DNA from 4 places in the Streptomyces sp. NPDC004838 genome. Region 2 is predicted to be linked to each of the others. Evidence: riboswitches for the same ligand, from Rfam matches in the RefSeq annotation. Region 2 holds a riboswitch; each other region holds the start of a gene.
What was found. Region 2 has a riboswitch for cyclic di-AMP ahead of ACWEFL_RS25050 (M23 family metallopeptidase). Riboswitches for the same ligand answer to the same signal wherever they lie in the genome.
Positions count from the first base shown of each region.

Region 1: it holds a riboswitch for cyclic di-AMP, as region 2 does, so the genes downstream of both, ACWEFL_RS08645 (M23 family metallopeptidase) here and ACWEFL_RS25050 (M23 family metallopeptidase) in region 2, are expected to answer to the same signal.
Region 3: it holds a riboswitch for cyclic di-AMP, as region 2 does, so the genes downstream of both, ACWEFL_RS34190 (M23 family metallopeptidase) here and ACWEFL_RS25050 (M23 family metallopeptidase) in region 2, are expected to answer to the same signal.
Region 4: it holds a riboswitch for cyclic di-AMP, as region 2 does, so the genes downstream of both, ACWEFL_RS12570 (NlpC/P60 family protein) here and ACWEFL_RS25050 (M23 family metallopeptidase) in region 2, are expected to answer to the same signal.

Region 1 is NZ_JBSGAW010000005.1:264,205-269,903, forward strand. Features, by position in the region: gene ACWEFL_RS08635 (bifunctional acetate--CoA ligase family protein/GNAT family N-acetyltransferase) at 1-537, opposite strand, end outside; gene ACWEFL_RS08640 (HPr family phosphocarrier protein) at 764-1,045, shown strand; gene ACWEFL_RS08645 (M23 family metallopeptidase) at 1,329-2,102, opposite strand; cyclic di-AMP (ydaO/yuaA leader) riboswitch at 2,116-2,277, opposite strand; gene ACWEFL_RS08650 (M16 family metallopeptidase) at 2,654-4,021, opposite strand; gene ACWEFL_RS08655 (M16 family metallopeptidase) at 4,048-5,424, opposite strand.
Region 2 is NZ_JBSGAW010000024.1:20,025-25,723, forward strand. Features, by position in the region: gene ACWEFL_RS25045 (PrsW family intramembrane metalloprotease) at 1-783, shown strand, start outside; gene ACWEFL_RS25050 (M23 family metallopeptidase) at 1,174-2,211, opposite strand; cyclic di-AMP (ydaO/yuaA leader) riboswitch at 2,223-2,369, opposite strand; gene ACWEFL_RS25055 (PP2C family protein-serine/threonine phosphatase) at 2,713-3,804, opposite strand; tRNA gene ACWEFL_RS25060 (tRNA-Met) at 4,075-4,148, opposite strand; gene ACWEFL_RS25065 (MerR family transcriptional regulator) at 4,430-5,185, opposite strand; gene ACWEFL_RS25070 (RNA polymerase sigma factor) at 5,334-5,699, opposite strand, start outside.
Region 3 is NZ_JBSGAW010000046.1:33,805-39,503, forward strand. Features, by position in the region: gene ACWEFL_RS34180 (STM4012 family radical SAM protein) at 1-640, shown strand, start outside; gene ACWEFL_RS34185 (STM4011 family radical SAM protein) at 651-1,595, shown strand; gene ACWEFL_RS34190 (M23 family metallopeptidase) at 1,889-2,929, opposite strand; cyclic di-AMP (ydaO/yuaA leader) riboswitch at 2,932-3,093, opposite strand; gene ACWEFL_RS34195 (tyrosine-protein phosphatase) at 4,079-4,891, shown strand; gene ACWEFL_RS34200 (DUF6126 family protein) at 4,911-5,090, opposite strand; gene ACWEFL_RS34205 (XRE family transcriptional regulator) at 5,178-5,699, opposite strand, start outside.
Region 4 is NZ_JBSGAW010000009.1:25,225-30,923, reverse strand. Features, by position in the region: gene ACWEFL_RS12585 (alpha/beta hydrolase) at 1-819, shown strand, start outside; gene ACWEFL_RS12580 (hypothetical protein) at 1,134-1,487, shown strand; gene ACWEFL_RS12575 (hypothetical protein) at 1,745-2,119, opposite strand; gene ACWEFL_RS12570 (NlpC/P60 family protein) at 2,213-3,418, opposite strand; cyclic di-AMP (ydaO/yuaA leader) riboswitch at 3,429-3,590, opposite strand; gene pcrA (DNA helicase PcrA) at 3,863-5,699, shown strand, end outside.

The DNA.
Region 1 (5,699 bases), on a different contig from region 2:
CAGATGGACGGAGCCGTCCCCGAAAGAGCGCTTCTGGGTATACCCGCCGTCCCGGAACACCTTGATCATCTTGGTGTTCGCGGGCAGGACCTCGGCGGCGAACCGCCGGATGCCGCGCTCACGCGCGACCGCGGCGATGTGTTCGAGCATCGCGGAGGCGATCCCGCGCCCCTGGTGGGCGTCCTGGACCAGGAACGCGACCTCCGCCTCGTCCGCGGGCGCTCCCGCGGGACGGCCCTGCTCGTCGATGCGGTCGTAGCGGACGGTCGCGATGAACTCCCCGCCGACCATGGCGGCGAGCCCCACCCTGTCCACATAGTCGTGATGGGTGAACCGGTGCACGTCCTTCGGGGACAGCCGCGGGTAGGGCGCGAAGAAGCGGTAATACTTCGACTCGTCCGAGACCTTCTCATAGAAGCTGATCAGCCGGTCGGCGTCATCGACGGTGATGGGCCTGATACGCGCGGTGGCGCCGTCACGCAGCACCACGTCCGCTTCCCAGTGGTCGGGGTACGCGTGATCGCCGTCCGTCTGCATGGCAGAAAGCCTACGGCGCGGCCACCGTTCAAGGGGGGCTCTCCGCGATGGTCACTGGCCGCTGCGGCGAGGTCACAGGTCGCGGCCGGTGCTCCGGCACGGCAATCTGGGAGCGCCGACCGACCGGAAGGCCGGGACAATGCCGGGACAAGCGGTCGGTACGGAGAACACCGGCCCGTCGTGAGAGACTGGTCTAGACAACCGCTGAAACTTGAAGGGCAACACCATGGCTGAGCGCCGCGTCAACGTCGGCTGGGCCGAGGGCCTTCACGCCCGCCCCGCTTCCATCTTCGTCCGTGCCGCCACGGCCTCCGGCGTCCCGGTGACGATCGCCAGGGCCGACGGCACTCCGGTGAACGCCGCCTCCATGCTCGCCGTCCTCGGCCTGGGCGCGCAGGGCGGCGAAGAGATCGTGCTCGCGTCCGACGCGGACGACGCGGAGGTCGCCCTGGACCGGCTGGCCAAGCTGGTGGCCGAGGGCCTCGAAGAGCTGCCCGAGACGGTCTGACGACCTGATCCGTTCCTGATCCGTCGATCCGCCGTCGTTGTACGGATCTCCGTTCGGCCGTACGACCTGGAGCCGCGCTTCCCGTATTCGGGAGACGCGGCTCCTTCCGTTCCATGAGATGCCCGGCCCTGTTCGTCCGATGGCCGGCGAGTTCTTCGGCGGTCGGACGGGACGGCGAACGCCGGAGGTCCCGGCGTCTGTACGCCGGGACCTCCGGAAGGCGAATCCTATGGACAGCACGGCTGACGCGGACAGCAGCACAGGCAGCGATTCGGCGCGGAGATCAGACCTTCACACCGCGCGCACGCAGATACGAGATCGGGTTGATGTCGGACCCGTACTCGGCATCGGTGCGGACCTCGAAGTGAAGGTGCGGCCCGGTGGAGTTGCCGGTCGAGCCCGCGGCACCGATCCGCTGGCCGGGCATGACGTTCTGGCCCACGGAGACGCCGATGGCGGCGAGGTGGCCGTACTGGGTGTACGAGCCGTCGTTCATCTTGATCACGACGTTGTAGCCGTACGCGCCGCCCCAGCCGGCCTCGACGACGGTGCCGGCGCCCACGGACACCACGGAGGTGCCGTACGGCGCGCGGAAGTCGACGCCGGTGTGGCTGCCGGAGGACCAGAGCGAACTGTTGGCCTGGTAGGCCGTGGAGACATGCGAACCGGCGACGGGCAGCCGGTAGGAGTTGAGGAGCTTGCGCTCGGCCTCACGGGCGGCGCGCTCCTCGGCCGCACGGGCCGCCTTGGCTCGGGCTTCGGCCGCCGCCTCCGCGCGAGCGGCGGCCTCGGCGGCCTCCTGCTGCTGGACGAACGCCTGATCGGCGACCTCGTCGGCGAGGGTCTCGACGGCGAGGGTCTGGGTGAGTCCGGTGTCCTCGACGCTGACACCGCCGGGCTCCGCGGTCTTGGCACCGGAGTCCGCGGCGAACGCCGGGGACGCGATGGTTCCGATGACACCGGTGGTGGCGAGAGTCGCGGCTCCGGCGATGCTCGCGCTCTTGCGCGTCACACGGTTCGGGGCGCGGTGTTTCCCGGCAGGACGGGCGAACGCCATGGAGAGGCTGATCCTTTCCTTCCTTCTCGCCTACCGGGTTAGCTGACGGGTTCGGAGCAGGAAGGTCTCCTACGGACTCCTCCGCACGGCGCGAAGGGGTCCGATTCACCCCATGGGGACTGGGTCCCCGGCTCCCCCTGGCTCGCGCCTGACGGGGATTCGGCGATGACTGCCCGTGCCGCGGATGCGGCGTGCTTCTGGCGTGCAGCCGGGTCGACGCTAGGCCGGAGCGCTGTCGATCACCAAACACACGCCCTGTTTTGTTGCACATGCCACAGGACTTCTCGCCCAACTTCTCAATAAATGGGACATTTGACGGTGTCTACGACAGATCCCCGACATCCCATGGATGCCGGGGATCCGTGCCGCTCACGCGTTCGCTCCGACGGCGACCCGGACGCGGCCAACCACCGCGGCCGAGCCGTGTCACCCCCGCGTCGGGTCCGAGCCGGGCCGGGTCGGTCGGGTCGCCGTCGGATCCGGGCCGGATCCGGGCGGGATCCGGGTCGGTTCCAGGTCAGGTCCGGGTCGGACTCCGCGCGGTGGCTCAATCAGCCCGTGACAACCGTCACTTCGCCGATCCCGAGCGCCCTGACCGGCTCCTCGATCTGCGAGGCGTCACCGACCAGCACGGTGACGAGCCGGTCCTCCGGGAAGGCGGCCACGGCCGCGGCCGTCGCCTCCACGGTGCCGGTCTCGGCGAGGCGGACGTACAACTGCGCCTGGAAATCGTCCGGGAGATGCTGCTCCACCTGGTCGGCGAGGGTGCCCGCGACGGAAGCGGCCATCTCGAACCGCAGCGGCGCGACGCCCACCAGATTCTGCACGGCGACATCGCGTTCGCTGTCGGTCAGGCCCTCGGCCGCCAGCGTCCGCAGCACCTTCCACAGGTCCTCCAGCGCCGGTCCGGTGTTGGGCGTGTCCACGGAACCGCTGATGCCGAGCAGCGACGCGCCCGACCCGTCCGGGGCGGAGCACAGCACCTGGCCGAAGGCCCGTACGCCGTACGTGTAGCCCTTCTCCTCACGCAGCACCCGGTCCAGCCGGGAGGTGAGCGTGCCGCCCAGGCAGTAGGTGCCGAGCACCTGGGCGGGCCAGACCCGGTCGTGCCGGTCCGGGCCGATCCGGCCGATCAGCAACTGGGTCTGCACCGCGCCGGGACGGTCCACGATGACCACCCGTCCCGTGTCGTCCGCGGTGATCACCGGCGCCGGCCCGCGCTCGGCCGTGTCGCCCGTCCAGTCGCCGACGGTCTCGGCGAGCACGGCGTCGAGATCGACCCCCGTGAGATCACCGACGATCACCGCGGTGGCCGTGGCGGGCCGTACATGGGCCTCGAAGAACGCCCGTACGGCGGCGGAGTCGATCCGGGCCACGGTCTCCTCCGTCCCCTGGCGGGGACGGGACATGCGCAGCGAGGACGGGAACAGCTGCCGGTACAGCTCCTTGGCCGCGCGGCGGCCCGGGTTGGCCGTCTCGTGCGGGATCTCGTCCAGCCGGTTGCGTACGAGCCGCTCGATCTCGCTCTCGGCGAAGGCGGGCGCCCTCAAAGCCTCGGCGAGCAGCCCGAGCGCCTTGGGCAGCCGGGAGACCGGGACTTCCAGGGAGACGCGGACGCCGGGGTGGTCGGCGTGCGCGTCGAGGGTGGCGCCGCAGCGCTCCAGCTCGGCCGCGAACTCCTCGGCGGTGCGCTTGTCGGTACCCTCGGACAGCGCGCGCGCCATGATCGTGGCGACACCGTCGAGTCCCTCGGGCTCGGCGCCCAGCGGGGCGTCGAGGGAGATCTCGACCGCCACCACCTGCTGGCCGGGGCGGTGGCAGCGCAGCACGGTCAGGCCGTTGTCCAGGGTGCCGCGATCAGGGGCGGGGAACGCCCAGGGCATGGGCTCCCCCGCCTTGGGCTGGGGGTGGAACTCCATGGTGGTCAACGGCTCAGCGGCATGGGTCACCGGTCCGCTCCCTCTTCCTCGTCGCTCTGGTTGTCCTGGTCGGTCGTGCCGGTCGTGCCGGTCGTGTCGCCCGTGTCGGAGACCGGTTCGTACACCAGCACCGCGCGGTTGTCGGGGCGCAGCCGGGCCTTGGCGACCGCCCGCACCTCCTCGGCGGTGATCGTGAGGATGCGCTCCACGGCCGTCAGCGCGAGCTGCGGGTCGCCGAACAGCACCGCGTACCGGCACAGTTCGTCGGCGCGGCCCGCGACGGTGCCGAGCCGGTCCAGCCACTCGCGCTCCAGCTGGGCCTGCGCGCGCTCCATCTCCTCGGACGTGGGACCTTCCTCGGCGAACCGGGCCAGCTCCTCGTCGACCGCGGCCTCGATCTGCGGCACCTCGACCCCGCCGGACGTCTTCACGTCCAGCCACCCCAGGGAGGGCGCGCCGGCGAGGCGCAGCAGCCCGAATCCGGCCGCCACAGCCGTCTGGTCTCGGCGCACCAGACGGTTGTGCAGCCGGGAGGACTCGCCCCCGCCCAGCACGGTCAGCGCCACGTCGACGGCGTCGCATTCGCGGGTGCCGTCGTGCGGCAGCCGGTAGGCGGCCATCAGCGCACGGGCCGGTACGTCCTCCTCGACGACCTCGCGCAGTTGCTCGCCGATGTTCTCCGGGAGGGAGCCGTCGCGCGGGGGCTGCTTGCCGTCGTGGGAGGGGATGGAGCCGAAGTACTTCTCGATCCACGAGAGCGTCCGCTCCGGATCGATGTCGCCGACGACCGACAGCACCGCGTTGTTGGGCGCGTAGTACGTACGGAAGAAGGCGCGGGCGTCCTCCAGGGTCGCCGCGTCCAGATCGGCCATGGAACCGATCGGGGTGTGGTGGTACGGATGGCCCTCGGGGTAGGCGAGGGCGGTCAGCTTCTCGAAGGCCGTGCCGTACGGAACGTTGTCGTACCGCTGTCGGCGCTCGTTCTTGACCACGTCGCGCTGGTTCTCCATCGACTCGTCGTCGAGGGCGGCGAGCAGGGAGCCCATGCGGTCCGCCTCCAGCCAGAGCGCCAGCTCCAGCTGGTGGGTGGGCATCGTCTCGAAGTAGTTGGTCCGCTCGAAGCTGGTGGTGCCGTTGAGCGAGCCGCCGGCGCCCTGCACCAGCTCGAAGTGCCCGTTGCCATGGACCTGCTTGGAGCCCTGGAACATCAGGTGCTCGAAGAGGTGGGCGAGTCCTGTGCGTCCCTTGACCTCATGACGTGAGCCCACGTCGTACCAGAGGCAGACCGCTGCGACCGGGGTCAAGTGGTCCTCGGAGAGCACCACGCGCAGGCCGTTGGCCAGCCGGTGCTCCGTCGCTGTCAGGCCGCCAGAACCGGCCTGCGCTGTGGCCGTGTGACCCATGGGCATGTACGTCCCTTCGATCGCGATGCTGTTGGTTGTTTTCCCTGCACTGCCACTGTATGCAAGCGCGCTGACACCTGGCGAAGTTCCCGTTTCGCGGCAGGCGAAGTTCCGGGAGCGCGCTGGGCGTGTTCGCGCTCCCGCCCGGCGCGCCGGGCGGGCCGCCGCCGGTGCTCACGGCGGGGTTCCGCCGGTGCTCACTGCGGGGTTCCGCCGGTGCTCGCGGCGGGCTTCGGCAGGCGTGTCCGGCGCCTCGCGGCAGGCGTGTCCGGCTC
Region 2 (5,699 bases):
ATCGTGGTCGCCGGGTTCACCGCCACCGGCTTCGCCTTCACCGAGAACATCCTCTATCTGGGCACCGCGTTCGACGAGGACCAGGCGATGGGCTCATCGGGCTTCGCCTCGGTGACGGTGGCGACCTTCTTCGTACGGATCGTCATGTCGCCGTTCGCGCATCCGCTGTTCACCGTGCTGACCGGCCTCGGCTTCGGGATCGCGGCGCTGGCGGCCCGTCGGCAGCGGATACGCCGGGTCGCGCTGCCCCTGCTCGGCCTCGCCCTGGCCATGGGCATGCACGCGCTGTGGAACGGCTCGACCTCACTCTTCGGCCCTTGGGGCTTCTATCTGGTGTACGGGGTGTTCATGGTCCCCGTCTTCGGGCTGCTCACCTGGCTGACGATCTGGTCCCGGCAGCGCGAACTGCGCACGGTCTCCACCGAACTGCCCGCCTACGCCGCCGCGGGCTGGATCGCGCCCGCCGAGCCGCCGGCGCTTTCGTCCATGAAGGCGCGCAAGGCCGCCCGGACCTTCGCCATGCAGCGGCAGGGACCGGCAGCGGCACACGCCGTGTCGGAGTACCAGCGCTTCGCGACCTCGCTGGCGTTTCTGCGCCACCGGGCGCGGCGCGGCGCGGCGGACCCGGACTTCGCCGAGCGGGAGCAGGAACTGCTGCACCACATGTGGCAGCGGAAGGACATGGCGGGCCCGGCGCTGACGTACGCGGCGCGCGCGACGGGACGGGTGTGGGCACCGCCCCCGTACCGCGACTACGAGGGGTACAACCCCTACCGCGCCTGACCTCACCGGCGACCCCGGCACCGGCCGAACGAGGGAAACGACGGAACAGCGGGAGAGCGGAACGGCAGGTCGGCAGTGCGGGGAAGACCGGCAGCCCTGACGTCGGGGGGTGAGCGCCAGAGCTGCCGGAGATCGTCGTGCACCTTCTGAGGATCGCGGAGGGCGGCTCGCGGAGCACGGGTCAAGGAGCACGGAGCGCGGGTCAAGGAGTACGGAGCGCGGCTCGCGGAGCACGAACGCCGTCCGCCTCCGGACCGCGCAGGACTCGAGGCCACGATTCCGCGTCCACGATCGTGGGGCCATGCGCCGCAGACCGCGGGCCATGCGACCGCGGGCCCCCACGGGCCGCCGCAGATGTCGGCGACCCCGTGTACCGCGTGTCAGCCCGTGTCAGATGTTGAGTCCCTTGCTCCGCAGCCACGCCGCCGGGTCGAGCGTCGAGCCGCCCGCGGTGTGGACCTCCAGGTGCAGGTGAGCGCCGGTCACATTGCCGGTCGCGCCGACGCGGCCGATCGTCTCGCCCGCGCCGACCTTCTGGCCCGCGCTCGCGGTCATCGACGACAGGTGCGCGTACCAGACCTCCGTACCGTCGTTCAGCTCCAGCACGATGCGGTAGCCGTACGATCCGGAATAGGCCGCCGACTTGATGGTGCCGCCGGCCACGGCCTTGACCGGGGTCCCGCTCGGGGCCGCGAAGTCGAGGCCGGTGTGCTGGCCCGACGACCACAGCGAACCGGACTGGCCGAAGGTGGAGGTGATGGTGTACGAGGAGGTGGGCAGCGAGAAGCTCTTCGCGAGCTTGGCGAGGCGTTCGGCCTCCGCCTTGGCCTTGGCCGCTGCCTCGGCCTTCTTCTTCTCGGCGTCCGCCTTCGCCTTGGCCGCCGCCTCGGCCTTCTTCGCAGCGGCCGCGGCCTTCTCGGCGGCTGCCCTCTCCGCCTCGGCCTTCTTCTCGGCCGCCGCCTTGGCCTGCTGCTGCTCGGCCTGCTGAAGGATCCGGGAGCGCAGGGCCTCGCCCGCGCCGTCCTTGGTGTCGCCGGCGCTCTCGGCCTCGGCCGCGCCGCCGATGGTGCCCATCGCGGCGAGCGCGGTGTTGCCGCCGTCCGCGTCCTCGGAAGGGGTCAGGCCGTCGGGCAGGTTGTCCGAGATCTGGTCGGGAAGCGAGATGGAGAGCGCGGGCTTGTTCTGCGCGGTGGCGATGCCGCCCGCGCCGACCGCCGCGATCACGCCGACGCCGAGGACCGTGGAGCTACGGGCGAATCCGCCCCGCTGCTTCATGACACGGTGCCGTCCGCGTACCGGACGGACGCTCTCCTCGGTGGGGTTCCATTCCCCGAATGACCGCTCGGCCCCCTCTTGGCTGAAAACGCCGGTGGTGGAGGGCCTCACGGACCTGACGGGCGCTTCCGGGGCAGGGCTGTTGGACGCCACTGAGGCGTACTCCTTTCCTTCCTTCTCGCCTACCGGGTTAGCTGACGGGTTCGGAGCAGGAAGGTCTCCTACGAGAGTCTCCGCAGGGTGCGAAGACGCCCGATTCACCCCAAAAGGTGGTTCCCCGGTTCCCTTGCGGGATTCGGCGCATGCGCGCGGTGCCGCCCTGACGGCGGCTGGGACGACCGCGCTGCGTTATCGAACGTTAATAGACTGGGGGGCCGGATTCCAAGCCGTTCCGGGTGATCGTTAACGCGCTCGCGCCAGACCAACCGGGACACAAGAGGCCGGAGTCGGGCGACTTGAACGTCACTTCAGCAACATCACACGCCTGACAGTTCGTCAAATTCTATGCGGAGAGCCGTCCTTCGACTACACATGGTGCTGACGGCCCGGTGAGAGAACATTCATGCGATCGTGGCCCGCCTCTCACCACCGGGCCCTCGGTCACCCTCATGGCTGTGGGACAGCCGACATCGCGCTCCGGCGTGTCAGCCGTTGTTAGCCCGGCCGGGTGACCGCCAGCAGCGCCAGATCGTCCGTCAGCCCGTTGCGCGTATGCCGTCGCACATCGTCGACCAAGTCGTCCAGCAGCTCTTCCGGTCCCGGAAAGGGCCGCCCGGTGAGGCGGGCCGCGGGGTCGTAGAAGAATCCGGCCTTGTTCCGCGCCTCGGAGAGGCCGTCCGTATAGATCAACAGCGTCGCCCCGGTCGGCAGGGGATGCGTCTCGGCCCGGTCCGGCCAGTGCCCCAGATCGCCCATGCCCAGCGGAAGCGCCGCCTCCAGCGGCGCCAGATAGTCCACCCGGCCGTCGCCGTACAGCAGCAGCGGCTCCGGGTGTCCCCGGTTCACCAGCCGCACGGCACCGCCGCCGCGCGGAATCTCGGCGAGCACGGCGGTGGCGAACCCCTCGAAGGCGTCCAGACTGCCCTGCCGCTCGGCCTCGCGGATCAGCGCCCGGTCCAGCCGCCCGGCGACCGCTTCCAGTGAACTCTCCTGCTCAGCCGCCTCCCGGAACGCCCCGATGATCACCGCCACCGCCTCGACCGCCCCCAGCCCCTTTCCCCGTACGTCCCCGACCACCAGCCGTACACCGTGCGGAGTGTCCTGTACGGCGTAGAGATCCCCCCCGACGAAAGCGTCCGCGAGCGCCGCCTCGTAACGTGCGGCGGTACGGAGCCCTCCGATCTCCGCGGAGGGGGTGGGCAGCACGGCCCGCTGGACGGTCTCGGCGATGACCCGGGCGGACGCGAGCCGCTGGCCGCTGCGCTGGACGACGCGATTGATGAGTAACGCCAGCGCGGAGACGGTGACCACCGTGCTCAGCTCGGTGTACGAGTGAGGCTGCCCCGCAGTCCCGTTGTAGACGTTCAGACTCAGCTCGGCCAACGTCACCATGATCCCCGTCAGCAGGGTGTTGAGCCACGAGAAGAAGGGTGCGGCGACCAGCGGAGCCGCCGCGAACATCGGCACGGCGGTGTAACTCGGGGGAAGTCTGAGGTCGTAGGCCACTCCCACGACGATCATCAGTACGGGCAGCATGCGGACGAAGCGGCGCGCACCGTACCCACTGCGCTGCTCTTGGTGCGCCAAGGGTGCACTCCTCCCCGGTCCGCCAGCGGCAGCGGACGGTACCGCGCCCCTCTACAGGCTCGCCGCGATGGGGCTCGGGGGCGAGCCGCCATCGGCCGAATGGGGTAACGCGGTGCGCTGCGCGGTCGGTACGCACGGTCAGTACGTGCGGTCGGTACGCGGGGTCCGCACGCGCCCGTCGGCACGTGCCGTCCGTACGCGGAGGCCCGACCGGACGTGGATACGACGGTGGCCCGGCACTCTCGCCGAGTGCCGGGCCACCGTCTTCAGTAGCGGGGACAGGATTTGAACCTGCGACCTCTGGGTTATGAGCCCAGCGAGCTACCGAGCTGCTCCACCCCGCGTCGTTGGACATAACCTTACGCCATCCGAAGCAAGATCCACTCCATTTTTCCGGCGCGGTACGGCACGAGGTCGCGGATCAGCCGGTATGACCGGAACCGGGATCAGACCGGACCGACGGCAGCGGGGCGGCGAGCCGGTGACGACGGGGTCGGGAACAGAGGAGCAGGAGCAGGATCGAGAGCAGGATCGGGGTCGGATCCCGCTCGGGTCCTGCTCGCGTCCTGCTCGCGTCCTGCTCGGGTCGGGTCGGGTCGGCTCGGGTCGGATCGGGTCACCGGGTTCAGTCGGTGAGGTGCCGCTCCCCGTACACCTTCATCGCGTCCCGGACGAAGGCCGCGGTCCCCTCCCCGTACCGGTCGTAGTTCTCACCGAAGCGCGAATCGGCGACGTACATCTCACCGAGTCCGACGAAGTGCCCCTTCGAGGGGCCACTGCCGCCGCCCGCCAGGGACTGCCACGCGTACATACGGCGGGTGATCTCCTGCGCCTCCTCGCTGTCGGCGGACCTGCCGTCCCGCAGCGCGCGGGCGTAGTCGCGGGCGATGGTGTCGTGCTCCTGGAGGTGTTCCTTCTTCTGCCGGTCGGTGAGCTGACGCCACCAGCGGTCGCTCTTCTCGTACGCGTCCCGGCCCCAGCGCTCGGTCACCTCCTGCTCGTACTGCGAGTGATCGAACCCGTCGAACACTTCCTCGGCCATGAGTTCCTCTCCTCTCTCGGTCTTGCGGAGAGTGGTCCGCACCGAGGCGATCTGCCGCCGGATGCGCTCTCGCTCCTGCTCCAGCAGCCCCAGATGGGCCCGGAGCGCGGCGGCCGTGTCGCGCTGCCCCTCCAGCACCTCGGCGATCGCGGGCAGACCGAGTCCCAGTTCCCGCAACAGCAGGATCCGTTGCAGGCGCACGAGCGCGTCCGGCCCGTAGTAGCGATAGCCGTTGGCGCCGATACGGCTGGGCTCCAGCAGTCCTACGTCGCCGTAGTGCCGCAGGGTGCGGCTCGTCGTGCCGGCGCGGCGCGCGATTTCCTGGATCGACCACTCCATGCCCTGAACGCTAAATCTTGACGTTGCGTAAAGGTCAAGCCCGGACGGCCCGCACAGCCCGTGCCCGGATCACGGCCCGCACCACGGAAGAGCGCCCGCGCGACGGGGAGTCGGCGGCGGGCGCGGGGAGCCTGCGGCGGGCGCGGGCTCAGGGCTGGAGCCGCGCCGCGCGGGCCGTCAGATAGCGCGCCTCCGGAACGCTGAGCGTGCGCCGGGCGGCGAGTCGATAGGCGGCACAAGCGCCGTCCGGGTCCCCGGCCTTCTCCAGCAGATGCGCGCGTACGGCGTCGAGCCGGTGGTGCCCCTCCAGCCGGTCCTCCAGCTTGGCCACCTCGGCGAGCCCGGCCTCGGGCCCGTACACCATCGCCACGGCGACGGCTCGCCCCAGTTCGGCCATCGGCTCCGGAGCCAGCCGTACGAGCAGGTCGTACAGCGCGAGAATCTGCGGCCAGTCGGTGGCGTCCGCGCTCTCCGCCTCGTCGTGGAGCGCCGCGACGGCCGCCTGAAGCTGATA
Region 3 (5,699 bases), on a different contig from region 2:
CTACCCGCTCTACGTCAGGCCGCTGACCGGTCTCGGCAGGCTCGGGACGGGCGGTGATCACTCCTGGGACGCCCAGCGGCTGCGGCTGTACCGGCAGGGTCGTGATCATCTCCTGGCCCACGGCTATGAGCAGGTGTCGATGCGGATGTTCCGCCGGGCGGACGCACCGGCCTCGGACTCCCCGGACCACGCCTGCCAGACCGACGGCATGATCGGCCTCGGCTGCGGAGCCCGCTCGTACACCTCGCGTCTGCACTACTCGTTCGACTACGCGGTCCGGATGACGGAGATACGCGGCATCATCGACGCGTACACGCAGACGAGCGCCGAGGACTTCGGCCGCGCCGGCGTCGGATACGAGATGGACGAGGACGAGGCCCGCCGACGCCATCTCCTCCAGTCGCTCCTCCAGGCCCAGGGCATGGAGACAGGCGACTACCGCGACCGCTTCGGCCGCGATCCCGAGGACGACTTCGGTCCCGAGCTGGAACGGTTCACCGTGCTCGGCTGGCTGGACGAGTCCGCGCCGCCCGGACTGCTGCGGCTGAGCGCCCAAGGGCTGGCGTACTCGGACGGGCTGGGACCGGAGTTGTTCTCCCCCGTCGTACGGGCCCGTATGGCCGCGTACGAGCCGAAGTGAGACGGCGGACATGGATCATCTGACCGTCCTCTACCGGGGACCGCTCGCGTCCTGCGACTACGACTGTCCTTACTGCCCCTTCGCCAAAAGGCGCGACAACCCCGCGCGACTGCGGGCGGACCGGGCCGCGCTGGAACGGTTCGCCGCCTGGGTGTCCTCGCGGCCGGACGACCGGCTCTCGGTTCTGTTCACCCCGTGGGGCGAGGGTCTGGTGCGCTCCTGGTACCGCCGCACCCTGGTCGAACTGTCGCGGCTGCCGCAGGTGCGACGGGTGGCGATCCAGACCAATCTCAGCTGCCGCACCGACTGGCTCGCCGAAGCCGATCTCGACACGCTCGCGCTCTGGTGCACCTACCATCCGGGGCAGACCCCCTACGACCGCTTCCTCGCCAAATGCGGCGACCTGGCGGCGCGGGGCGTCCGTTTCAGCGTCGGCGTCGTCGGTCTCCCCGAGCATCTGGAGCAGGCCCGCCGTCTCCGTGCCGAACTGCCCGAGCGGGTCTACCTCTGGGTGAACGCGGCGGAGGGGCACGGTTACACGGACGCGGAGGCCGCCGACTGGACGGGGCTCGATCCGCTCTTCCCCTACAGCCGCCATCCGCACCGCTCGGCCGGACTCCCCTGTCGTACGGGCGAGTCGGTCATCTCGGTGGACGGCGACGGCACGGTCCGCCGCTGTCACTTCGTCAGCGAGGAACTGGGCAACCTCTACGACGGCTCGTACCGGAGCGCGCTGCGTCCGAGGGCGTGTCCGCTCCCCGTCTGCGACTGTCACATCGGCTATGTGCATCTGGAGTCGCTGCCGCTGTACGACGTGTTCGCGGGCGGCGTCCTGGAACGGATCCCCGCCGCCGGACCCACCGCCGCCGCCGAGCCCGTGCTCCTGCCGTTTCCGGTGCCGGTGCCGTTCGGCAACGGCACCGGCACCGGCACCGACCAGGAACGGGACGTATAGCGGCGGCGGTACGGGAGCGCATCGGTCCCACCGGGATGCCCAGGGGGGCGAAAACGCCGGATCCCCTCGCGCCACCGCGGCGGTGCGAGGGGATCCGGGCCGTTCGGCCCGCGGGTGCGAGCCGTTCGGCGAAGAGATCAGCGGAACCGGAGTCCGGAAGAGCCGGGGCTCAGAGGTTCAGAGGACCAACGGGACCGGAACGCGCCGGTGCCGTCAGGATCCGTCAGGATCCGTCAGGATCCGTCAGGATCCGTCAGGATCCGTCAGGATCCGTCAGGATCCGTCAGGATCCGTCAGAGCGAGACGCCGTGCTGGCGCAGGTACGCCACCGGGTCGACGTCCGAGCCGTAGCCGGGGCCGGTGCGGACCTCGAAGTGCAGGTGCGGACCGGTGGAGTTGCCGGTGGAGCCGGCGCGGCCGATCTGCTGGCCGCCGCTCACACTCTGGCCGGACGAGACGGAGAGGGAGGAGAGATGGGCGTACTGCGAGTACTTGCCGTCGGTGTGCCTGATGACGACCTCGTTGCCGTACGCGCCGCTCCACCCGGCGGAGACGACGGTGCCGGGTCCGACGGACCTGATGCTGGTGCCGGTCGAGGCGGTGAAGTCGACACCGGTGTGGTACCCGCTGGACCACATGGAGCCCGAAGCACGGTAGGAGGTGCTGACGTTGCCGGACGGCGTGGGGGTGGTGTAGCCACCGCTCCGCTGGGTGGTGCTCGGCGCGTCGTCGGACGCCTGGGCCGATCCCCGGACCGAGGAGCCGGAGGCCGAGGACTTGGCGTTTGAGGACTTGGCGTTCGAGGACTTGGCCGACGGAGACTCGGCGGACGAGGAGCCGGAGGACTTCTGCGACTGCGCGGCCGGAGCGCTCTCGCGGGAGTGGTCACGGGAGGAGCGGTCGTCCGAGCGCTTCTCGGCCTTCGCCGGAGCCTTGCCCTCGGCCTTCGCGCCGATGGTGAGCTTGAGGCCGGGGTGGATCAGGGAGGGGTTCTCGCCGACGGCCTCGCGGTTGTCCGCGTAGAGCTTCTGCCAGCCGCCCCTCACCTGCTGTTCCTCGGCGATCTTGGCGAGATAGTCGCCCGCGACGACACGGTAGGTGACCGGGGCGGCGGCGTGCTGCCGCACCTCCGGGGCGGCCGGAGCGCCGCTCGCCTTCGCCGGGGCGACGGCCGAGGGAACCGTCTGTACGGCGGGGGCGGTCTGCTCCGCGGCCTGGGCGCCGGTCGCGCCCATCAGCGGGATGGCGATGGCCGCGCCACCGGTACCGGCGGCGACGAAACCGCGGGCGATGGGGCCTGCCTGGATACGGCGATGCTTACCCTTTTTGGGCATGACGCTTTCCTCTCCGGCGCCTGCGAGGTGAGCTGTCGGGTTCGGGCTGGAGATGCCCGGCCGCGCGATGAGCACGACTTCACCCCAAGCCGTCCGGATACCCGGAATCGGCGTACTACCTGGGTCCCCCGCTCCTGCCACATGTGAGTGGGTGAAATTCGGGCGGCGGCAGGATGAGGCGTGCCGCCCGGAATTCCGAGACCGTAGACCGGCCGTACCGAGCGGAACAAGCCGAGGATTATCCCGATCGGTGAACTGGGTCATTCTCCGGGGGAATTCACCGTCACACTCCGTGGACCGAAGTCCGCAAAACTCCTGCCCCGCAGGCGTATTCCACTTCTGGGCGCGGCCACACACCGTCACGGATATGATCCTGCTCACGAGCGGATCCCATATCCCGCACTTATAGGGCACGTTATGGCGAACCTCCTGATTCGGACATAAGGCACATGTGATCCCATAAGGGTTGATCGCCGCGATTGCCGCTCCCAACTCCTCACCTTTCACACGGAAACGACAGCCGTACGTCGATTCCCGTCCACCTCGACAAGGCGCGGCCGTATGACCATGGCGCCCGGGTTCGCCCCGAGCCCGCCCGGGCGCGGACCCCGCGTCTCGGCCGGGTTCCTGCTCGCTCAACACGGCGGGGCTCCCGGAAACAGGATTCGAAAGCCACTTCCCGATGCACGGTCCGCAATCGGCCGACCAGTGCCTCAAGAACGCCGACCAGCGCCCGAAGAACAACGTCGGCATGCCCGGTCCGCCATTCCCGCGAATACTCCCCACCGGGACAGACCCGCGTCCATGAATCGGCGCGTCCATGACACAGCGGTCGAGGTCCCCTTCCGCAAATGCGATCGGAGCGCCGGTCAGAAGTGCGCCCGACTACTCACGGAGACAGAGGCTGTCCCATAGGCCCGCACACCCCGCCGGGCGAGGTTCGCCGCGAACCGTGATGGCGGAACCCGGTGCGGGTCGGGCTCGCCATATGTACGCGCATCATCGAGAGCGCGCGGGCGTCCGGGTGATGGCGCCGGACGGGACGCGGCAGCCCGTTTCCGCTGGTTGCCCGAGGTACCGATGTCGTATCGTCGATAAAACGCCACCGTCGGCGACCGATGCCGACGGCTGTGATCTCCTGGAGCCTTCGTGACGCAGCAGTTGCCGCAGGTCCCCTCGAACGAGCCCGAGCTGACCGGAGTGCGCAACTTCCGCGACGTGGGCGGACTGCCGACCGTGGACGGCGGGACAGTGCGGTACGGGCGGCTCTTCCGCAGCGGGCATCTCGCCCACGCGACCGAGAGCGACGCCTCGTTCCTGGCCACCCTCGGGCTGCACACGATCTTCGACTTCCGCAACAACGCCGACATCCAACTGGAGGGGCCGGACGTTCCGCTGCCCGGTGTGCGGAATCTGAATCTGCCCCTCAGCGACCCGGCCGACGGGGCCGAGTTCTGGCGCATGGTCCGCGAGGGCGGCATCAACCAGCTGCGGTCGATTCTGGCGGACGGCAAGGCGGCCGGCCGGATGGCGGAGTCGTACCGCATGATGATCACGCAGCGCACGGGCGATCACAGCAGGATTCTCCACGCGCTCGCCGAGGACAGCGTTCCGGCGCTGATGCACTGTGCGGCGGGCAAGGACCGCGCCGGTCTCTCCATCGCGGTGTCCCTGCTCGCGGTCGGGGTGGAGCGGGACGCGATCGAGGCGGACTACCTCAAGTCCAACGACCCGCACCGCCGCTACCTGATCCGCCGCAAGGACGACTCGCCCGCAGCGATGTCACCCGAGGTGATGGAGCTGCTGAGCCCGCTCTTCGACGCGCGCGCCGAGTATCTGCACACGGCCTTCGACGCGATCGAGGAGACGTGGGGCACCACCGAGCGCTACCTCACGGACGGGCTGAAGCTGAGCCCCGGAACGCGCGAGCGGCTGCGGGAGCGGCTGACCGAGACGGCGTGAGCCGTCCGGGCCACCTGATCTACTTGGCGCCGACCTCGAACAGGAGATAGAGGAAACCGGCCAGCAGGTGGCCCGCGATCAGATACGCGAAGAGCCGGACGACCAGGCCCCTGGGGAACTTCCCCTCTTCCTTCATCTCGTGCTTGGCCGGCGTCTGGGGCACGGCGGCGTCCTCGGGAACGATGGGGGTCTCGGACATTTCGTGGGCTTCTTTCTTCTGGATTCTTCGGGTTTCTTCAGATCTGGACGATCTCCCGGGGCCTCGGCGCTTGTCGCGCCTGGTGTCTCAGAAGTGCGGATGGATCTCGGGGCTCTGGAGCAGGGTGTGGACGAAGAGCATCTCGGCGCCGTCGCGGGTGCCCGCGGCGATACGGTGCGGGGTGAGCGAGTCGTAGTGCGCGCTGTCCCCGGGACCCAGCTCGTGCACGGCGTCCCCCAGACTGAGCCGCACCCGCCCGTCGAGGACGTACAGCCACTCCTCTCCGGGGTGGACCCGCACCAGATCGCCCTGGGCGCCGTACGGAACGATCAGCCGCAGCGCCTGCATGGCCCGGCCGGGACCGCCCACCTGGTGGTAGGTCCAGCCGTCGGCCTCGGAGGGTTCCCGGCGGCCGGCCCGGATGACGGGGTCGTGCTCGGGCGCGAGCTCGCCGAGCAGCTCGGCGACTGTCGTACCGTAGATCCTGGCGAGAGAGAGCAGCATCGGCAGCGAGGGCTGTCTGCGGCCGGTCTCCAGCCGGGAGAGATGCGCGGGCGAGAGACCGGCGCGCTGGGCGGCGGCCTCCAGCGTGAGACCGCGGCGGCGGCG
Region 4 (5,699 bases), on a different contig from region 2:
CCCGGAGTGCTGCGCACCCATCTGAAGGGCGGGATCTCGGGGGTGGAGGGCGAGGTCTACGTCTGGCTGCCGCCGCAGTACGACGACCCCGCCCACCGGAACAAGAAGTTCCCCGTCGTCGAGCTGCTGCCCGGCTTCCCCGGCTCGGCGAAGAACTGGTTCACCAAGCTGGACGCCCCGGCCCGGATCGAACCCCTGATCAGATCGGGCAGGGTGGCCCCGTTCATTCTCGTCGCCCCGCGCACGATGCTGCTGGGCGCGAAGGACCACGGGTACGCGAACATTCCGGGCAGGATCAACGCCGACAGCTGGCTGACCGTCGATGTGCGCAAGATGGTCGCCGACAACTTCCGCGTCTCCCTCGACCCCGCCGACTGGGCCGTCGCGGGCTACTCGGCGGGCGGCCACGGAGCGGCCAAGCTGGCCCTCGCCCACCCCGACCGGTACTCCGCCGCCGTCAGCCTCTCCGGCTACAGCGACCCGGCGGCCGAGAAGGCGTCGATCACCGGCCGGGACCCGGAGCTGCGCCGGAAGAACGACGTACTGAACATCCTCCGGTCGGCGAAGACCCCGCCGCGCGTCGCCCTGCTGGCGACGGGTGAGGGCGCGGACGGCTATCTGCCCGGCCTCGCGCTCCAGGCCGAGGCCGAGCCGCCGACGACGGTGGATGTGAGGGCCACCAAGGGAGGGCACGCCACCTGGGTGTGGAGAGCACAGGTGCCGTATCTCTTCGAGTGGCTGACCCACCGGATGAAGCCGACGGACTGGGACGGCGGCCCGGCACGTGAGGCGTCCGCGGCCGCGGGGGCGGCGCGATGACGGCGTGGTGACTGGCATGGTGACTGGCGTGGTGACGGCCACGGGAGCGCTGGGCTGAGGACGCTGGGCCGGTGCGTCCGGGCCGGGACCGGGATCCGGGACCGCCGGGCCGGGGCCTGCGGGTCCGAACCCGCGGGTCCGAGCCTGCCGAGGGAACGACTCCATCCGTCACCGGGCCCGGCGACAGCCCTCGGCACAGTCCGTGACCGGGAGATCGCCCCCGGTTCACCCCTGCCGTGCCGCCGTGACCGTTGCGGCGAATGAGGCTTACCTGCCCTCGGACGGCCGATACGGGCCGGGCTAGGCTCCGCCGCATGGACGTACTCATCAATGTCTTCGTGGCCCTGCACATCATCGGTATCGCGGCCCTGCTGGGCGGCTTCTTCGCCCAGATGAAGGCGATGGGGCAGGGGACGGCGCGCTTCACACCGGGGATGCTGCACGGCGCGCTGACGATGCTCGTCACCGGCATGGCGCTGGTGGGCCTGAACCAGGCGGACGACCAGACGCTCGACCACGTCAAGATCGGCGTCAAGACGGCGGTGCTGGTGGTGATCCTGGGGCTCGTGTACGTCAAGCGGGACGAGGAGACGGTCGACAAGGCGCTCTTCGGCGCGGTGGGCGGGCTGACGGTGGCCAACATCCTCATCGCGACGCTCTGGACCTGAGACTGATCCGGACCCGAGGCCGCGGGGAGGTGCGGGGGAGCGCCAGCGCGGGCGAGCCCCCGGCGGGACGGTCATGAGCGCCCGCCCTTGAGAGCCGACCCGGCGCGCGGACCCTCGCGGAGCGCTGTCGGGCGGCGGACGGAGGCTGCGGCGCGGCGGCTGTGACACGGCGGCTCACGGGCGGTCGCCGAAGCTCCCCGTACCGGCCGTGGGAACGGGCGATTCCGCCGTACCGCGAACGGCCGCGACACCCTGGTTCAGCGGTCGACCGTCCACGCGGCGTCCGGGGGCGGTGTGCCCTGAGCGACGATGTGGCGGACGATCCGGAACGCCTCCCCCAGGGGCACGGTGTCCTCGTCGGGGTACTCGTCGTTCTGCCCGTTCTCCAGCACGAAGCCGTCGCTCCAGTCCTCGGCCCCCGGATCCGACGCGTGCTCGCCGGGGTCGCCCTCACCGTCGAGCAGCATCACCATCGCCCGCTCGGTGTTGGTGACGACGGCGAGCCGTCGCCCGGTCGAACTGGTCAGCCACGACTCACAGGTCCCGGCCGTCATCCTTCTGCCGATCTCCTCCACGGCCTCATCGGCCGTCACCGGCGGAGCACCCTCGCGGAACGCCCAGGTCTCTGACATGGGTACGACCCTCTCACGCGGTGACGCGGACCATCCGCCCTCCGGGCGGGGCGGATGCCGAACCCGCGTGCCGAACCCGCGTTCCGCCTCCGCTCAGGCGGGGCGCACGCTGCCGTAGATCGGCATGTAGTAGATCGACTCCTCGCGCACGTTCGCACCGGGCTTCGGCGCGTGGATCATCTTGCCGCCGCCGACATAGATCCCGACATGGCTGATGTCGTCGTAGAAGAAGACCAGGTCACCGGGGCGCAGATCCTTCGTCTCCACTCGGGTGCCGATCTTCACCTGGTCCCAGGTGGTACGCGGGAGGTTCACGCCGGCCGCCTTCCAGGCCGCCTGGGTCAGCCCGGAGCAGTCGTACGAACTGGGCCCGGCGGCGCCCCAGACGTACGGCTTGCCGATCTGAGCGCGGGCGAAGGAGAGAACCTTGTCCGCCTTGGCGGTCGAGGTGCCGCCTCCCGTGCTCGAGCCGCTTCCGGTCCCGCCGCCAGTGCCGGCATCGCTGCCCGCGCCGGGGGCCGTCTCCCGCGCGCGCTGCTGCTCCAGTCGTTTGCGCTCGGCCTCGGCCTCGGCCTTCTGTCGCGCCCGCGCCGCCTCCTCCTGCTTCGCCTTCGCCTCGGCCAGCCGCCGAGCCTCGGCCGCCTTCTCGCGCTCGATCGCCGCGAGCCGGGCCTTCTCCTGCGCCGTCAGCTTCGACAGGAGCGAGCGCGCCTCCGCGAGCTTGGACTGCACCCGCTGCTTTCCGGCGCGCAGGGCGTCCTGCGACTCGGTGAGGGACGCGAGGCTCTCGGTCGCCCTGGCCCGCTGCCGGGCGGCCTCGGCCCGCTGGGTCTCGTAGTCGGCGACGGCCTCACGCTGACGGTCCGTCATCCGGTCCATCAGCTGCGTCTGGTCGAAGTACTGCTGCGGGCTGTCCGCGAACAGCAGCGCGGCGGTCGGAGCGACCGCACCAGTGCGGTACTGCGCGGCCGCATAGCCGCCGAGCGCCCGGCGCGACTCGTTCAGCTTCTCCGTACGCCGCGCCGCCTCGTCGAGCAGCCGGTCGACCTCGGCGCGCTTCCCGGCGGTGGTCTCCTTCGCCTTGTTGAACTCCTGGGTCGCCGTACCGGCCTGCCGGTAGAGATCGTCGACCTTCTTCTGCACCTCCTCGACGGAGGGCTTCGGCACGGGCGGCGCGGCCGGGGCCGCGCCGGCGCTCTGCGCCGACAGCAGACCGACGGAGGCGAGAGCCGCCGTCGTGAAGCCGACGGCCGCAGTGGGTTTCGCGGTACGACTTCGGGGCTTGCGATGCGACACCAAGACCGGCGTCTCCTCTTCCGTTGACCGCCTACCGGGTTAGCTGTCGGGTTCGGGCGGAACGGAAGATCGCCCTACGGACCGGTACGACAGGCCCGATTCACCCCGGTTGTGCATGGTGGGTCCCCGGTTCCGAACTCCTGTGAGGAAAGCCCGGATTCGGCGTGGGCTGCCCGCTTGGCGTGGATCGCCGCGAGGGAACGGGCCGCCTGGTCGAGCACGCTAGCCAACGGTGTGGCTGCTGTGAAGGTTGATGTTCGATATGCCCGATACATTTTCGTGACCTTTCGGCGGGAGGGTGCCTCCGGCTCGGCGGGTGACGGAGAGGATTCGCCTGGTCACGGGTGGTTCGGCCCGTGACCGCCGCTCGGGCCGCGGCGGTGCCTGAGCCCGCGTACGCCCATGCGGCGGCGGGCTGTCGGTGGCGAGGCATAAACTCGGAGAGCGATGAGCAGCCTCTTTGACGAAGACTTCCTGGCGAACCTCCAGCGCACCCCGGAGGAGCCCCCGCCGCCGCCCGAGGACCATCAGGGTCCCGAGGACGAAGCCCGGGAGGAGATCCCGGACGATCTCTTCCAGGGCGCCTACGACGTGCCTCCGGCCCGTGACGCGTACTACCGCGACGGAGCACCGCGTACGGTCGTGGACCCCGAAGCCCTGCTCGACGGGCTGAACGAACAGCAGCGCGCCGCCGTCGTGCACACCGGATCGCCCCTGCTCATCGTCGCCGGGGCCGGTTCCGGCAAGACCCGTGTGCTGACCCACCGGATCGCCCACCTCCTGGCGACCCGCCGCGTCCACCCCGGACAGATACTGGCGATCACCTTCACCAACAAGGCCGCCGGTGAGATGAAGGAGCGCGTCGAGCACCTGGTCGGCCCGCGCGCGGGCGCCATGTGGGTCTCCACCTTCCACAGCGCCTGCGTCCGCATCCTGCGCCGCGAGTCCAAGAAACTCGGCTTCACCTCCTCGTTCTCCATCTACGACGCGGCGGACTCCAAGCGCCTGATGGCCCTCGTCTGCCGCGATCTGGATCTCGACCCGAAGAAGTTCCCGCCGAAGTCCTTCAGCGCCCAGGTCTCCAATCTGAAGAACGAGCTGATCGACGAGGAGAGCTACGCGGATCAGGCCGCCGGTTCCGGGGGAGGGTTCGAGAAGACGCTCGCCGAGGCGTACCGGATGTACCAGGCGCGGCTGCGCGAGGCCAACGCCCTGGACTTCGACGACATCATCATGACGGCCGTCCATCTGCTCCAGGCGTTCCCGGACGTCGCCGAGCACTACCGGCGGCGCTTCCGCCATGTCATGGTCGACGAGTACCAGGACACCAACCACGCCCAGTACACACTCGTACGCGAACTGGTGGGCACGGGCTACGAGGACCTGCCGCCCGCCGAACTCTGCGTCGTCGGCGACGCCGACCAGTCGATCTACGCCTTCCGCGGCGCGACCATCCGCAACATCCTCCAGTTCGAGGAGGACTACGCGGACGCGACGACGATCCTGCTGGAGCAGAACTACCGCTCCACCCAGACGATCCTCTCCGCCGCCAACGCCGTCATCGAGCGGAACGAGAGCCGCCGCCCCAAGAACCTGTGGACGAACGCGGGCACGGGCGCGCAGATCACCGGCTATGTCGCCGACACCGAGCACGACGAGGCGCAGTTCGTCGCCGACGAGATCGACCGGCTCACGGACGAGGGCGACGCGAAGGCCGGCGACGTCGCCGTCTTCTACCGGACGAACGCCCAGTCCCGTGTCTTCGAGGAGATCTTCATCCGCGTCGGCCTGCCGTACAAGGTCGTCGGCGGAGTCCGCTTCTACGAGCGCAAGGAGGTCCGGGACGTCCTCGCCTATCTGCGTGTTCTGGCCAACCCGGAGGACACCGTCCCGCTGCGCCGCATCCTCAATGTTCCCAAGCGCGGCATCGGCGACCGCGCGGAAGCGATGATCGACGCGCTCTCGCTGCGCGAGAAGATCACCTTCCCGCAGGCGCTGCGGCGCGTGGACGAGGCGTACGGGATGGCGGCCCGTTCCGCCAACGCGGTCAAGCGGTTCAACGTGCTGATGGAGGAGCTGCGGACGATCGTCGACTCCGGCGCGGGACCCGCCGTGGTCCTGGAGGCGGTCCTGGAGCGGACCGGCTATCTCGCCGAGTTGCAGGCTTCGACCGACCCGCAGGACGAGACCCGTATCGAGAACCTCCAGGAACTGGCGTCGGTGGCCCTGGAGTTCGAGCAGGCGCGGGGCGAGGAGGAAGGCGCGGGCACGCTCGCCGAGTTCC